Regions from separate parts of the Rhizobium sp. BK379 genome, predicted to be linked through region 1. Evidence: riboswitches for the same ligand, from Rfam matches in the RefSeq annotation. Region 1 holds a riboswitch; the other holds the start of a gene.
What was found. A riboswitch is a leader RNA that binds a small molecule or an ion and turns the genes downstream of it on or off. The one in region 1 is predicted to bind S-adenosylmethionine.
Positions count from the first base shown of each region.

Region 2: another riboswitch for S-adenosylmethionine. It lies ahead of metA (homoserine O-succinyltransferase); the one in region 1 lies ahead of FHT93_RS13295 (O-succinylhomoserine sulfhydrylase).

Region 1 covers NZ_JACIAD010000002.1:464,660-471,601, forward strand. Annotated here, with positions in the region: gene FHT93_RS13280 (Hsp33 family molecular chaperone) at 1-385, shown strand, start outside; gene FHT93_RS13285 (hypothetical protein) at 515-1,105, shown strand; gene apaG (Co2+/Mg2+ efflux protein ApaG) at 1,166-1,558, opposite strand; gene FHT93_RS13295 (O-succinylhomoserine sulfhydrylase) at 1,747-2,931, opposite strand; SAM riboswitch at 2,978-3,056, opposite strand; gene FHT93_RS13300 (2'-deoxycytidine 5'-triphosphate deaminase) at 3,130-4,224, shown strand; tRNA gene FHT93_RS13305 (tRNA-Gly) at 4,284-4,357, shown strand; gene FHT93_RS13310 (hypothetical protein) at 4,368-4,649, opposite strand; gene FHT93_RS13315 (VOC family protein) at 5,010-5,393, shown strand; gene FHT93_RS13320 (methyl-accepting chemotaxis protein) at 5,455-6,942, opposite strand, start outside.
Region 2 covers NZ_JACIAD010000005.1:270,840-277,781, forward strand. Annotated here, with positions in the region: gene FHT93_RS23015 (SIS domain-containing protein) at 1-37, opposite strand, end outside; gene nagA (N-acetylglucosamine-6-phosphate deacetylase) at 51-1,202, opposite strand; gene FHT93_RS23025 (SIS domain-containing protein) at 1,202-2,233, opposite strand; gene FHT93_RS23030 (GntR family transcriptional regulator) at 2,230-3,003, opposite strand; gene FHT93_RS23035 (aldose epimerase family protein) at 3,120-4,142, opposite strand; gene metA (homoserine O-succinyltransferase) at 4,283-5,206, opposite strand; SAM riboswitch at 5,254-5,331, opposite strand; gene FHT93_RS23045 (ABC transporter ATP-binding protein/permease) at 5,479-6,942, shown strand, end outside.

The DNA of each region.
Region 1 (6,942 bases):
GGAAGCGCCGGAGCGGATGCGCCAGCCCGATCTTCATGGCGGCGATGGCGACACGGCTACGCGCGCCCATGTTGAGGATGATGCCTGGACGGAGGCCCGCTCGCTCGTTGAAACGGTCGATGCCGACGAACTGACCGATCCGCAGGTCGGCACGGAACGCCTGCTCTTCCGCCTCTTCCACGAACGCGGCGTGCGCGTCTACGATCCGCGGGCGGTCTTCGATCGTTGCAGCTGTTCGCGCGAAAAGATCGGCGGCGTGCTGAAGGGCTTCAGCGCGGAGGAAATCGAGGCGAGTCAGGAAAACGGCGAGATCGCGGTGACCTGCGAGTTCTGCTCCACGACCTATCGTTTCCCGGTGGACGAGGTCGCGTCTCAGCTTACTTAGTATTCCCAGTTGAAAGGGAAGAACGTCCAATAAAAACAGGCGATGGTACAGCACAGTGACTCGACTTTTGGTAGTCACTGTGTGCCTATGCGTTTCATTGGTTGGTCTATGAAAACGGGATGGGTGCCAATGAAGCTGTTGTGTTTGCTTCTCGCGCTGATAGCTGCGGTGCCGCAAACGAGCTTCGCCAGTGACGAGACAATGCTATGGAAAGAAGTCGGCGGCTGGACGGTGGCTGCCGACCTGACTTTGGGCAGCGCCTGCTTTGTAGCGACGGCCTTTGAGGATCGTACACTTTTCCGTCTTGGCTTCAATTTCCTCGATAAGGACCATCCCTTTTATATTCTGATGGTCAATGACAATTGGAAATCGTTGGAGGAAGGCAAGCAATACCCGATCGAGCTCTATCTGGACCGCTCCAAATGGACTGTCGATGCAAGCGCTGTGGTCTTTAACGGTGAAAAGGGACTACGCATTGATTTTAAAGATACTAACTTGGTTAGCGAGTTTGCCGTCAAGTTGGGTTTTCGCGCCGATTTTAACGGCAAGCGAATAGTCGCCCTTAGTCTGAAAAACTCCGTCAAGGCTATTGATGAGATGATCGCCTGTCAGAAGGCCGTTGACGCTGTCCTGGCCAAACAGCCGAAACCGCCACAGTCAAAGGATCCATTCGATGCAAAACCGGATGCTCAGACCGCCTCGGATCCGTTTGAACTTTAACAGAGATTGACGACTGAAGGCTCAAGATTGACGCATCGTCGCAAATAGCGAGGCTACGCTTTAGTTCAGCACCCTGAGCAGGCCGGGTGAATCGAGCGAGAAGGCGGGTATGTCGACATCGAACATCTCGCCTTCGTCCGTCTCCATCTGGTAGTGGCCAAACATCAGGCCGGATGGCGTATCCAGCGGGCAGCCGGAGGAATATTCATAGGTATCGCCCGGCTGCAACCGCGGCTGCTCGCCGACGACGCCGGGGCCGCTGACCTCGTCGATCTGCCCGTTCTGGTCGGTAATGTTCCAGTAGCGGTTGACGAGACGGACGGCGATATCGGAGTTGTTGCTGATCACCACACGATAACCCCAGACATAGCGATCGTCTTCCGGATCGGATTGCTCCTCCAGATAAAACGGCTCGACAACGACTTCGATATCTCGTGTGAGGGCGCGGTACATGCCTTACACCTTAGTCAGGATACGTTACCCGTATCTTATACGAGGACTCTTCCGTCAAGAAACGGTACAGTGATCGCGGCCTCACTACCTTCAGTTGGGCCGCCTTTCGTTCATTAAGCCTAACTCTCAGTGTTAATTTCAAGGCAAATGCGACGGCCGCGGCGTTTGCCGGCGGCCGTGCCTTGATGTCAGGCCGAAACCTTGGCCAGAGCGCGAGCGAAATCTTCGATGAGATCGTCCGTATCTTCGATACCGGCCGAGAGGCGTACCGTGCCCGGCGAGATGCCGAGTTCGGCGCGAGCCTCATCCGTCAGATTCTTGTGCGTGGTCGTTGCCGGATGGGTGATCAGGCTCTTGGAGTCGCCGAGATTGTTGGAGATTTTCACGATCTCAAGCGCATTCTGCAGCGCGAAGGCCGCTTCCTTGCCGCCCTTTAGTTCGAAGCAGACGAGTGTCGAGCCGCCCGACATCTGCTTGGCGATGATATCGGCCTGCGGATGGTCCTTACGGCCGGGATAGATGACCTTGGCGACCTTGCCCTGATCAGCGAGGAAGTCGGCGATATCAGCCGCATTCTGCGTCTGCTGCTTGACGCGCAGCGGCAGCGTTTCGATGCCCTTCAGCAGTGTCCACGCATTGAACGGCGACATGGCCGGGCCGGTATGGCGGAAATAGTCGTGGAGGTTCTCGTCGATCCATTCCTTGTCGGAGAGAACGACGCCGCCGAGGCAGCGGCCCTGGCCGTCGATATGCTTGGTCGCCGAATAGACGACGATATGGGCGCCGAGCTCCAGCGGCTTCTGGAAGAGCGGCGTTGCAAACACGTTGTCGACTACGACCTTTGCGCCAATCTGGTTGGCGAGCTTGGCGACACCTGCGATGTCGACAACTTCCAGCGTCGGATTGGTCGGGCTTTCCAGGAAGAAGACCTTGGTCTTTGGGGTAATAGCCTTTTCCCAGTTTTCGAGGTCGCGACCGTCGATCAGCGTGCAGTCGATCCCGTATTTCGGCGCCAGCGTCTCAACCACCCAGCGGCAGGAGCCGAAGAGGGCGCGCGCAGCAACGATATGATCGCCGGCCTTCAGCTGGCAGAGGATGGCAGCAGTAACAGCGGCCATGCCGGAAGCGGTGGCGCGGGCGTCTTCAGCGCCTTCCAGCATGCACATGCGCTTTTCGAACATGTCATTGGTGGGGCTGCCGTAACGCGCATAGATGAAACCATCGGTCTCGCCCTTGAAGCGCGCTTCGGCTGCTTCGGACGTATCGTAGACGAAACCCTGCGTGAGATAGATTGCCTCTGAAGTCTCGCCATACTGCGAACGGAGCGTTCCGCCGTGGACGAGTTGGGTTGCTGGGCGCCAGGTCTTGCTCATGCCATCACCACTTTCAAACAACAAAAAAACCGGCCGCAAATGCAGACCGGTTTTCAACCCGGTCTTTTTAGCCACTTGTTTAACGTGGCTGCAAGCCGACCGGCCAAATCACCACGGGATAAATTTGCAATACTGCCGTTCTAAGCTTGCGTCAATTCCCCGACTTTGGTTTTGTCTCGGCGAGTATATGGATGGAGCATGATGGCTCGCGAAACTGGAATTTTGGCTGACCGCGCAATTGCCGCGCTGTTTGAAACCGGGCGTCTTCAAAGCGAACGCGAGCTGGATCGCGACCAGATCCAGCCGGCAAGCCTGGATCTGCGGCTGGGCGCCAAGGCTTTCCGGGTGCGCGCCAGCTTCATGCCTGGCCCGTCCCATCTCGTTTCCGACAAGCTCGATCGGCTGAGCCTGCATGTGATCGACCTCAGCGAAGGCGCGGTACTGGAAACCGGCTGCGTCTATATCGTGCCGCTGATGGAGCATCTCGATCTGCCGGCCAATATGTCGGCCTCGGCCAATCCGAAGAGCTCGACCGGTCGCCTTGATATCTTCACGCGTGTCATCACCGATTACGCGCAGGAATTCGACAAGATCCCATCAGGCTATTCCGGGCCGCTCTATCTCGAAATCAGCCCGCGCACCTTCCCGATCGTCGTGCGCCGCGGCTCGCGTCTCTCGCAGATCCGTTTCCGTTTCGGCCAATCGGTACTCGGTGAGCCGGATCTTCTGAAACTGCACGAGACGGAAACGCTGGTCGCAGCCAAGCAGCCGAACATTTCCGGCGGCGGCATCGCGTTGTCGATCGACCTGACGGGCGACAAGGACGGCCTGATCGGCTACCGCGGCAAACACCACACCGCCGTCGTCGATGTCGACAAGAAGGCCCAGCACGATATCTATGATTTCTGGGAACCGCTCTACAGCCGCGGCCGCAACGAACTGATCCTCGACCCTGACGAGTTCTATATCCTGGTCTCGCGCGAGGCCGTACACGTTCCCCCGCACTACGCGGCGGAAATGACGCCCTTCGACCCACTCGTCGGCGAATTCCGCGTCCACTATGCCGGCTTCTTCGACCCCGGTTTCGGCCATGCTCCGGCAGGCGGTCGCGGCAGCCGCGCGGTGCTCGAAGTGCGCAGCCACGAAGTGCCCTTCATCCTCGAAGACGGCCAGATCGTCGGCCGCCTGATCTACGAACACATGCAGGAACAGCCCTCGAGCCTCTACGGCTCGGGTCTTGGCTCCAACTATCAGGCCCAGGGCCTGAAGCTGTCGAAGCATTTCCGCATCTGATATGCGGTGACGCCGCGACTTGACAGCGGCGGCCATCTGTTGGAAGTCTCAAGCGGTTGGCGGGTGTAGCTCAATGGTAGAGCAGCAGCTTCCCAAGCTGAATACGAGGGTTCGATTCCCTTCACCCGCTCCAGCTTCCCTCCTCAATCTCTTCCGAAAATTGTGATTGGCCGATATCGACGATGCGCGATCGCAAGCGAGCGATCCGGGCGAATGATATAGGTTTCCTCGACCTGCCGGCCGTACTGGTCGATGAAATCGTGCGGGAAGGTCGAGCCGATTGGCGACTTGGTAAGCTTCGAACGTGGCTGACCGCTATAGGTGATGCTGCCGGGAATGGGTTCGAGGCCGGGACCGTTATACTCGACGGTGGTGCAGCCGGCGAGCGCCAGCGCGCTGATCAGGCCAAGTGCGATCAGTTTCATGTTGGATGCCTTTCTTTCCGCAGCACGGCGCCATTCTACCTCAAATCGCCGAAAGCTCACGACACAAACGGCACCGGTGTCTTCAACCCTTCGGGAAGAGGCTTACGACCAACAGCCTGCTGCTTGGCGAAAGTGACTCGCCCGGCGATGTTGCCGCTCTTGGGCCGATCTGCTAGAGCGGCAATGTCGAAAAAGGCAGGACCGGATAAGGTAAGCCCGGTCCCTCCCACCATGGGAAGCTCTGCTCCGTGTATCACACGAGAACCCGCGACGTGGCCCGCATGCGAATGCGGGGTCCCGGCGGCATGCGGAGCGTTAAAAGACGCACTCCTCCGGGATTTATTCTCAAAGGAGACAGTCATGCGTTTGAACCATCTTGATTTCTACGTGCCCGATATTGCCGCTACGGCGGATTTCTTCCTGCGGTATTTCGCTCTCGAATTGCGGGAGATGAACGAACGGATCGGCCGGGCGATCCTCGACGACGACCAGGGCACGGAGGTCGTTCTCAGTCGCCCGTTGTCAAAATTCGGAAGTGCCGATCAGGTCGAGCTGCAGCGACAAACCTATCATATCGGCTTTATCCTTGCTGAAAGGTCGGATGTCGATGGGCTTCATGGCCGCCTGGCAGCGGACAGCGCCGCTGTCTCAGGGCCGCCTGCCGCCATTCGCGGCGGCTGGCTCTTCCATTGCACCGCGCCCGGTAACATTCTTGTCGAAGTCGGCTGGCGTCCACCGGTCTGAACAGAGACCTGAAACGAATGGGCGGCCGAAGCCGCCCATCCTCATGCAATTTGTCGCTTGCTCAGAACTCCGTCCAGTCGGCTTCCTGGCTGCTGGACGGGGCAGCGGCATTGCTCGCGCCGAAGGCGCTGGCGAGCTTCTGGCCGAGCGCGCGGGCAGGCGAAGCCTTCGGGCGTGTCGTGCTTTCGGCAACGCGGACCGGCGTTCTGGCGGCTGGGCGTGTGGCGGCGCGCGGCGCGGCCGGTGCCGTCGGGATCGACGCGCTTGCAACGAAGCCGCCGGTGCCCGTCAGGCGGAACTGGCCGAGCAGGTTGTTGAGTGCTGCCGCTTCCGTGGCAAGGCCATGGCTGGCTGCAGTGGATTCCTCGACCATGGCGGCATTCTGCTGCGTGCCTTGGTCCATGGTGTTGACGGCTGTATTGATCTCCTGCAGGCCGGTCGACTGCTCGCGGGCTGCTTCTGCGATCGCATGGACGTGCTGGTTGATTTCCTGCACCTCGTGGACGATTGCGTCGAGCGCCTTGCCCGTTTCGCCGACAAGGCTGACGCCGGTCTGCACATGCGTACCCGATGTTGTGATCAGCGCCTTGATTTCCTTGGCGGCGTTTGCCGAACGCTGTGCGAGTTCACGCACCTCCTGTGCGACGACCGCAAAGCCCTTGCCGGCTTCACCGGCGCGCGCTGCTTCAACACCGGCGTTCAGCGCCAGCAGGTTCGTCTGGAAGGCGATATCGTCGATGACACCGATAATATTGCCGATCTCGACGGAGGATTGCTCGATCTGCTGCATGGCGGCAACCGCCTTGCGGACGACGTCGCCGGATTTTTCGGCACCGAGGCGGGTGCGGGCAACGAGCTGGCTTGCCTCTTCGGCCCGCTTTGCCGCGTCTCTTACGGTGGTGGTGATCTCTTCGAGCGCTGCCGCCGTTTCTTCGACTGAGGCGGCTTGCTGTTCGGTGCGCTTCGAGAGCTCGTCGGCAGACGACCGGATCTCGTTGGCGCCGGCGCTGATCGCGCGGGCATTGGAGCCGACCGTGTGCAGGGTCTCGTTGAGCTTCTCGATCGAATTGTTGAAGTCCTGGCGCAGCGCGTCGAGATGCGCGACGAAAGGCGTTTCGATATGCGATGCGACATCGCCGGCTGAGAGTCGGCGCAGGCCGTCTCCGAGCGCGTTGACCGCGCGCTCGAGATCGGCGGCTTCCGCAGCTCTCTGCGCTTCGCGTTCCCGGCGCTCGTTGTCGCCGAGGCTGCGGTCGGCTTCGGCGCGTGCCTCGATATGGGCGCGTTCGATCGCGTTGTCGCGGAAGATCGAGACGGCCTTGGCCATCTGACCGACCTCGTCGCCGCGGTCGAGCCCGCTGATATCGCTTGCGGTATCGCCTTCGGCAAGCCGCGTCATGCGCAGTCGAAGCTGCATCATCGGGGCGGCGATGCCGATCTGCGCCACGGCCACGCTGATGCCGACAGCTGCCAGAACCGCAATGCCGATCAGAATGAAGCAGAAGAAGATCCGCTCATTGACGGAAGCCGAAAGCGCGTCGCCGCCGTC
Region 2 (6,942 bases), on a different contig from region 1:
TGAGATTGGAGAAATAGGCGTCCGTAATATCAGTCATCGGCCACTCTCCTTCACGCCATTTCGCCGTTGAGCCAGGTTGCCGTCACTTCTATCGCATCGGTGAAATGCACGAGATCGGCGCGCGCGCCCGGCGAGAGCTGACCACGATCGGCAAGCTTCAGGAAACGCGCCGGATACAGCGTCGCCATCCTCAGTGCTTCGGCAAGCGTCAGCTCCAGATAGGTGACGCCGTAACGGATCGTCGAAGCCATATCGACATCCGAACCCGCCAGCGTGCCGTCCGACAGCACGAGTTTGGAGCAGAAACCGCCCCTTTCGCGCCGCACGGTACGGCCGTTCAGCGTGAACGTATCCATCTCGGAGCCGACCAGCGACATGGCATCGGTCACAAAGAAAAGCTTGCCTTCGCCGCGCTTGGCACGCAGTGCCGTTCGCAACGCCTTCGGATCGACGTGATGTCCATCGGCAATGATGCCGCACCAGACGGACGGATGATCGATTGCAGCACCAACAAGACCCGGCGCGCGGTGCGCCAGCTGGCTCATGGCGTTGAAAAGATGCGTGACACCACGTGCGCCCGCATCGAAACGCGCCTCGGCTGCCTCGCTCGTGCTGTCGGAATGGCCGATGCTGACGATGACCCCGGCTTCGCTGAGTTCGCGCACCTGAGAAACCGTCACCTGCTCCGCCGCCATGGTGACGAGCAGTGTGCCGATTTCCTCGCGCGCGGCGATGAACGATTTGACATCCCTGTCTTCGACCGGACGCATCAGCTCGGCGAGATGCGCACCCTTGCGCGCCGGCGCCAGATGCGGACCTTCGAGATGCAGGCCGGCAACGCCCCGGTTCGTCTTCACCGCAATCTTTGCCGCCGCGATCGCGGCAGCCGTCGCTTCTGCCGTATCGGTAATAAGCGTCGGCAGCAGCGCCGTCGTTCCATACGGCCGATGTCCGTCGGCAATCATGTACATCGAGTTCGGCGACGGCTCGTCGTTCAGCATGCGCCCGCCACCGCCATTGACTTGCGCATCGATGAAACCGGCAGACAATACGCCGCCTGCCAATGTCACGACATCGCCCTCGGGCAGATCATTCAGGCCGACGATCGCCTCGACGCGTCCGTCCTTGACGATCAGCGCCCGCTCGTCATGGAAGCGTTCGCCATCGAAGATACGAGCGCCGGTGAAGATCTTGTGGGGCATCAGACGGTCTCCGTCACCTTGAGCAGGTTTGCCGGCTTGTCAGGGTCGAAACCCTTGCGACGCGTGACGGACTCGATCAGACGGTAATAGACGAGCAGCGAAACCAGGGGATCAACGAGACCGTTGCCGGTCGTCGGAACCTGCAGATTAACGCCGGCAAGAGGCTTCGTCGAGAAGGGCACGGTGGTAGCGCCGAGCTTCTGCAGCCGATCGAGGGCCTTCACGTTGTTGTCGAAGGCCGCATCTTCAGGCACGAAGCCGACGATCGGGAAACCCGGCTGCACCAGGCGCATCGGCCCGTGCATCAGTTCCGCAAGAGAGAAGGCTTCGGCATGAAGGCCGGCAGTCTCCTTGGCCTTCAGCGCAGCTTCGAGAGCAATGGCGAAAGCCGTGCCGCGGCCGCCGGTATAGAGCGAGGCGGCGTTGAACAGAACGTCCTCGGCGGCAGCCGTATTGATGCCCGATGTCGCAGCGAGTGCGGCCGGCAGTTTTTCGAGGGCCGCCTGCAGATCGGCCTTGCTGCCGATCGCAGCCGTCACGCCGGTGAGGGCTGCGACAGATGCAATGAAGGACTTGGTCGCTGCAACGCTCTTTTCGGCGCCGGCATTGAGGCCGAGGACGATATCGGCCTGGTTCGCAAGGGGGCTGTCCGTGACGTTGACCACGGCAATCGTCGTTGCGCCGCCCTTCTTTGCCGCATCCTGCAGCGCCACGATGTCAGGACTCGCGCCCGACTGTGAGACGGTGAAATGGATGCCGCCCTTCAGATGCAGGGGCGCGTTATAGACAGAGGCGATAGAGGGACCGATCGAGGCGACCGGCACGCCGCAGGTGATCTCGAACAGATATTTGAAGAAGGTCGCGGCATGGTCGGAAGAACCGCGCGCCGCCGTCGTCACGACGCTTGGGCGAGCGGACGAGAACAGCCGGGCGATTTCGGCAAAGGCCGGCTTTTCCTTTTCGAGCAGGGTGGCTACCACCTCGGGCGACTGGCCCGCTTCCTGCAGCATCAGCGACTGGTTCTCACTCATAGGTCATCTCCAATTCTCAATTCGGCAACAAAATCATAGGCGTCACCACGATAGTGCGAGCGGGTGTATTCGACGACACGCTGGTCTTCCAGGCGTGAGACGCGTTCGATCAGAAGCGCCGGCGCACCGGCCTTCACGGCAAGAATAGCCGCCGATGAAGGATCGAGCGTGACGGCAGTCAGGCGCTGCATGGCGCGCACCGGCTTGTGGCCGCTCTGGGCAAGCGCATCATAGAGCGAGCCTTCGCCGCCGGCATCCTCGCCGAGAAATTTGACCGGCACGACAGCGCGTTCGATCGCAAGCGGCAGCCCGTCGGCCAGACGAAGGCGATCGAGCCGCAAAACCGGCTCATCCACACCGAGACCGAGCAGGAAGGATTCTTCCGGGGAGGGATTGTTGATGGTGCGCGACAGGATCTTCGCCGCCGGCGAGCGCCCGCGCGAGCGCATGTCCGCCGAGAAGGAGGAAAGCCGCCACAACGACTGCTCCATGCGCTCCACCCTGCTGGAAACGAAAGTGCCGCTGCCATGGCGCGATTCCAGCGCGCCCGATGTCATGAGGTCGCGATAGGCTGTCCGAACCGTCACCCGGCCAAGCTTCAGGGCTTCCGCCAGGTCGCGTTCACCGGGCAGCGCTGTTCCGGGTTTCAGCAGACCTTCCTGGATGAGACCGGTGAGCGCCTGTGCCAGCCGCTTGTAAAGCGGTCCAGTTGCCGCCTCGTCGCGCAGCCCACGGCCATTCAGTTCCGCTATCAGACTGGTTCTATCCATGGACACACAATAGAACCTATTTAGAACCAATCGGCAAGCAGATTCATTCCGCCGAAAAAGAAAAACCCTCGCGAGACACCGCGAGGGTTTCATTGATCTAGGCCGGAAGGCTGAGCTCAGCTCTTCGTGAAGATGTAGTCCGTTTCCTGCCGCAGCACCTCACCGGGACGCAGAACCGCGTTGGGAAAGCCCGCATGGTTGATGGCGTCAGGCCAGATCTGCGTCTCGAGGCAAAAGCCGGCGAAAGGACCATATTTGCGGCCGCCAAGACCAGGCACCGGCACACCGAGTTTGAAACCGGCATAGAACTGTACGCCCGGCTCGGTCGTGCGCACCTCCAGCGAGACGCCGGAGTGCAGGCTGCGGGCAAGCACGACCGAGCGCTTGGCCGTGCGCTCGCGCGAGAAGCAGAAATTATGGTCATAGAGCGCCTGCTCCTGACCGTCGAAACGCTTCATCGGCGCCATCACCCGGAAGTCGAACGCGGTGCCCTCGACGGAGCGGATCTCGCCGGTCGGTATCTGCTTCTCGTTGGTCGGCAGGTAGTGGTCGGCGGCGATCATGATGTCATGCGCCAGTGCATCGTCCCGGCCGTCGAGATTGAAATAGGAGTGCTGGCAGACATTGGCGATCGTCGGCTTATCCGTCACCGTCTCGTAGTTGACAGAAAGCTCGCCGTTGCCATGCACGCGATAGGTCGCCTGGATCGTGCAGTTGCCGGGATAACCGGCGCGGCCATCGGGATCGACGATCTTCAGCACGACACGGTCGCTCTCGTGCTCGACGATCGTCCAGACGAGCGTACCGATATTGTTGCTGCCGCCGTGAAGATGCGTGACGCCCTTCTCGTTCAGTTCGAGCTGGTAGTTCTTGCCGTCGAGCGAAAACTTTCCGTCGCCGATGCGGTTTGCACAGCGTCCCGGCGTCGCGCCGAAGAAGGGCGAATGAGCAAGATAGCCTTCGAAATCCTCGAAGCCGAGCACGAGCGGTGCGTCATGACCCTCCAGCCGCGCATCCTGGATGACCGCGCCCCAGCTCAATACCTTGACCGTCAGTCCGCCGCCGCGGATGACGACACGATGGACGGTCTCTCCGTCCTTCGTCTGTCCGAAAACTTCCCGTTCCAATTTGTCCGCCATGATCGACGCTCACTCCATCCCTAGGATTCAGGAACCGGAACCTGCCCCCATTCGCCGCAAACCGCAACCGGGCAGGGCCGGAAAACAAAACGCCGCCGCAGAAATGCGACGGCGTCATTTCTAAACCTGACTGGTGACGCTCAGATGTCCGAGCCGATCTCTTCGATATCGTAGGATGTCGTCTGGTAGATCTCGTTGATCCAGTTGCCGAAAAGCAGATGCGCATGGCTGCGCCAGCGGTTCTGCGGCGCGATCGCCGGGTCGTTATGCGGGAAATAGTTGTGCGGCATTTTGATCGGCACGCCGGCATTCACGTCGCGGAAATATTCGTCCGAAAGAGACGTGGAATCGTATTCGACGTGATTGAAGATATAAAGCCGCCGGCCCTTCGGCTCGTGCACGAGACAGACGCCCATCTCACTCGATTCCATCAGGATCTCGAGACCGTCAATCTTTTCGATGTCGGCCCGGCGCACCTCGGTCCAGCGAGACACCGGAACCTCGAAATTGTCGGAGAAACCGTTGAGATAAACGGAAGACGGCTTGAGATTGCGGTGGCGGTAAACGCCGAAGGCCTTTTCCTTCAGCTCATACTTCGGCACGCCGTGGAAATGATAGATCCCCGCCATCGCGCCCCAGCAGACATTCATGGTCGAGTGGACATTTGTCTGCGTCCAGTCGAAAATCTGCTGCATTTCCTTCCAATAGGTAACGTCCTCGTAAGGCAGCGTCTCGATTGGCGCGCCCGTGATGATGAAGCCGTCAAACTTGCGGTGCTTCACTTCCTCCCAGGTCTGGTAGAAGGCGAGCAGATGTTCTTCAGACGTATTCTTGGCCTTGTGGTTGCCGACGCGGATCAGCGAGAATTCCACCTGCAGCGGCGAAGCGCCCACGAGGCGCGCCATCTGCACTTCTGTCTTGATCTTGTTCGGCATGAGGTTGAGCAGCCCGATCTGCAGCGGGCGGATATCCTGACGGATCGCCACCGTTTCGGTCATCACCCTCACGCCCTCGTTGACGAGGGTTTCGAAGGCTGGCAGCGTATCGGGGATTTTGATGGGCATTGCGGTCAACTCGATCAAAATAAAAAACCGGCGGCGAAAGAATCGCTACCGGTCCGCACGCGGCCCTTTAGCGACTTATTTAACGTGGCTGCAAGCCGGCCGGCCAAATCACCACGAGACATCATAATTAACGCCAGTGCGCCCGCGAATCAACTGTCAATAAGAACAACTGTCCAATCCATCACGCTTTCTTTATGGGTGGTGGAATCTGTTGATGGACCAGTAACGCCCCCATGGTATTAATGGTGTGATGGGCGATTTTGGAAAAAATAATGAAAACTGACGTCAAAGGGGGGAAGGGCATCCAGAATCAGGACCGGGTGGGATACGATCTCAGCCTGACATATCGGCTTGGAGTGATGTTCTCCGCATTCTGGAATTCGCAGGTCCGCGGCAAGGTCGTCGCGCTTGCGATCCTGCTGGTGGTCATCATCCTGGCGACCGCCTATGGACAGGTGATCCTCAACGAATGGAACGCCCCTTTCTACGATTCCCTCGAGCGTCGTGATCTTGGCGAGTTTTTCCGCCAGCTCGAAGTCTTCGCGATGATCGCCGGTGCGCTGCTGCTGCTCAACGTGCTGCAGGCATGGCTGAACCAGATGACGGCCCTTTACATGCGCGAAGGTCTTTCGCGCGATCTCGTCGATCAGTGGCTGGAGCGCAAGCGTGCCCTCAAACTCTCCACCATCGGCATCCTCGGCGTTAATCCCGACCAGCGCCTGCACGAAGATTCTCGCAATCTCGCTGAAAGCACGACCAACCTCGCCCTTGGCCTCCTGCAGTCGACCATTCTGCTCGTCAGCTTCATCGGCGTGTTGTGGGAGCTTTCGAGCGGCTTCATCTTCCGGATCAGCGGCTACAACTTCACCATCCCCGGCTATATGGTCTGGGCGGCAATCTTTTATGCTGCATCGGCCTCGGTATTGAGCCAGGTCGTCGGCCGCAAGCTCGTCAAGCTCAATGCCGACCGGTTTTCCAAGGAAGCCGAGCTGCGCTTTGCGCTGATGCATGCCAACGAAAATATGCCGGCGATCACAGTAGCACGCGGCGAAGAGAACGAGCGCAAGCGGATCAACAGCGATATCAGCAACGTTCTCGCGGTCATCAAGCGGCTCGCCATGGCCAATACCAACCTGACCTGGGTTTCGGCAGGCTATGGCTGGCTGGTCATCGTCATTCCGATCATCGTCGCCGCGCCCGCTTATTTTTCCGGCGGCCTGACCTTCGGGCAGCTGATGATGTCGGTCGGCGCGTTCAACCAGGTCAATACCGCATTGCGCTGGTATGTCGCGAATTTCGGCCCGATCGCCGAATGGCGCGCGACATTGATGCGTGTCACCGACTTCCGCCAGGCGCTTCAGGAGATGGATGATGGCTTCGATTTGAAGGATTCCATCGTCTATGAGAAAACCGCACCTGATACGCTGACGCTGAAGGATATCGTCATCGTCGCCAAGCTTGGCGAGGAGATCGATGATTGCGGCGGCTTCCGCTTGCGTGAGACGGACGTGGTGATCAAGGCCGGGGAAAAGGTCATGATCAACGGCGATCACAGTGTGAACCGCCGCCTGCTCTTCCAAGCCATGGCAGGCCTCTGGCCTTGCGGCAAGGGCACGATCGGCCTGCCCCCGATTGACGACATTCTGTTCATCCCCCAGGTCGCCTATGTACCGGGCGGCACGCTGCGCGAGGCAATCGCTTTCCCGGGAAAACCCGAGGCCTTTGATAGGACGGCC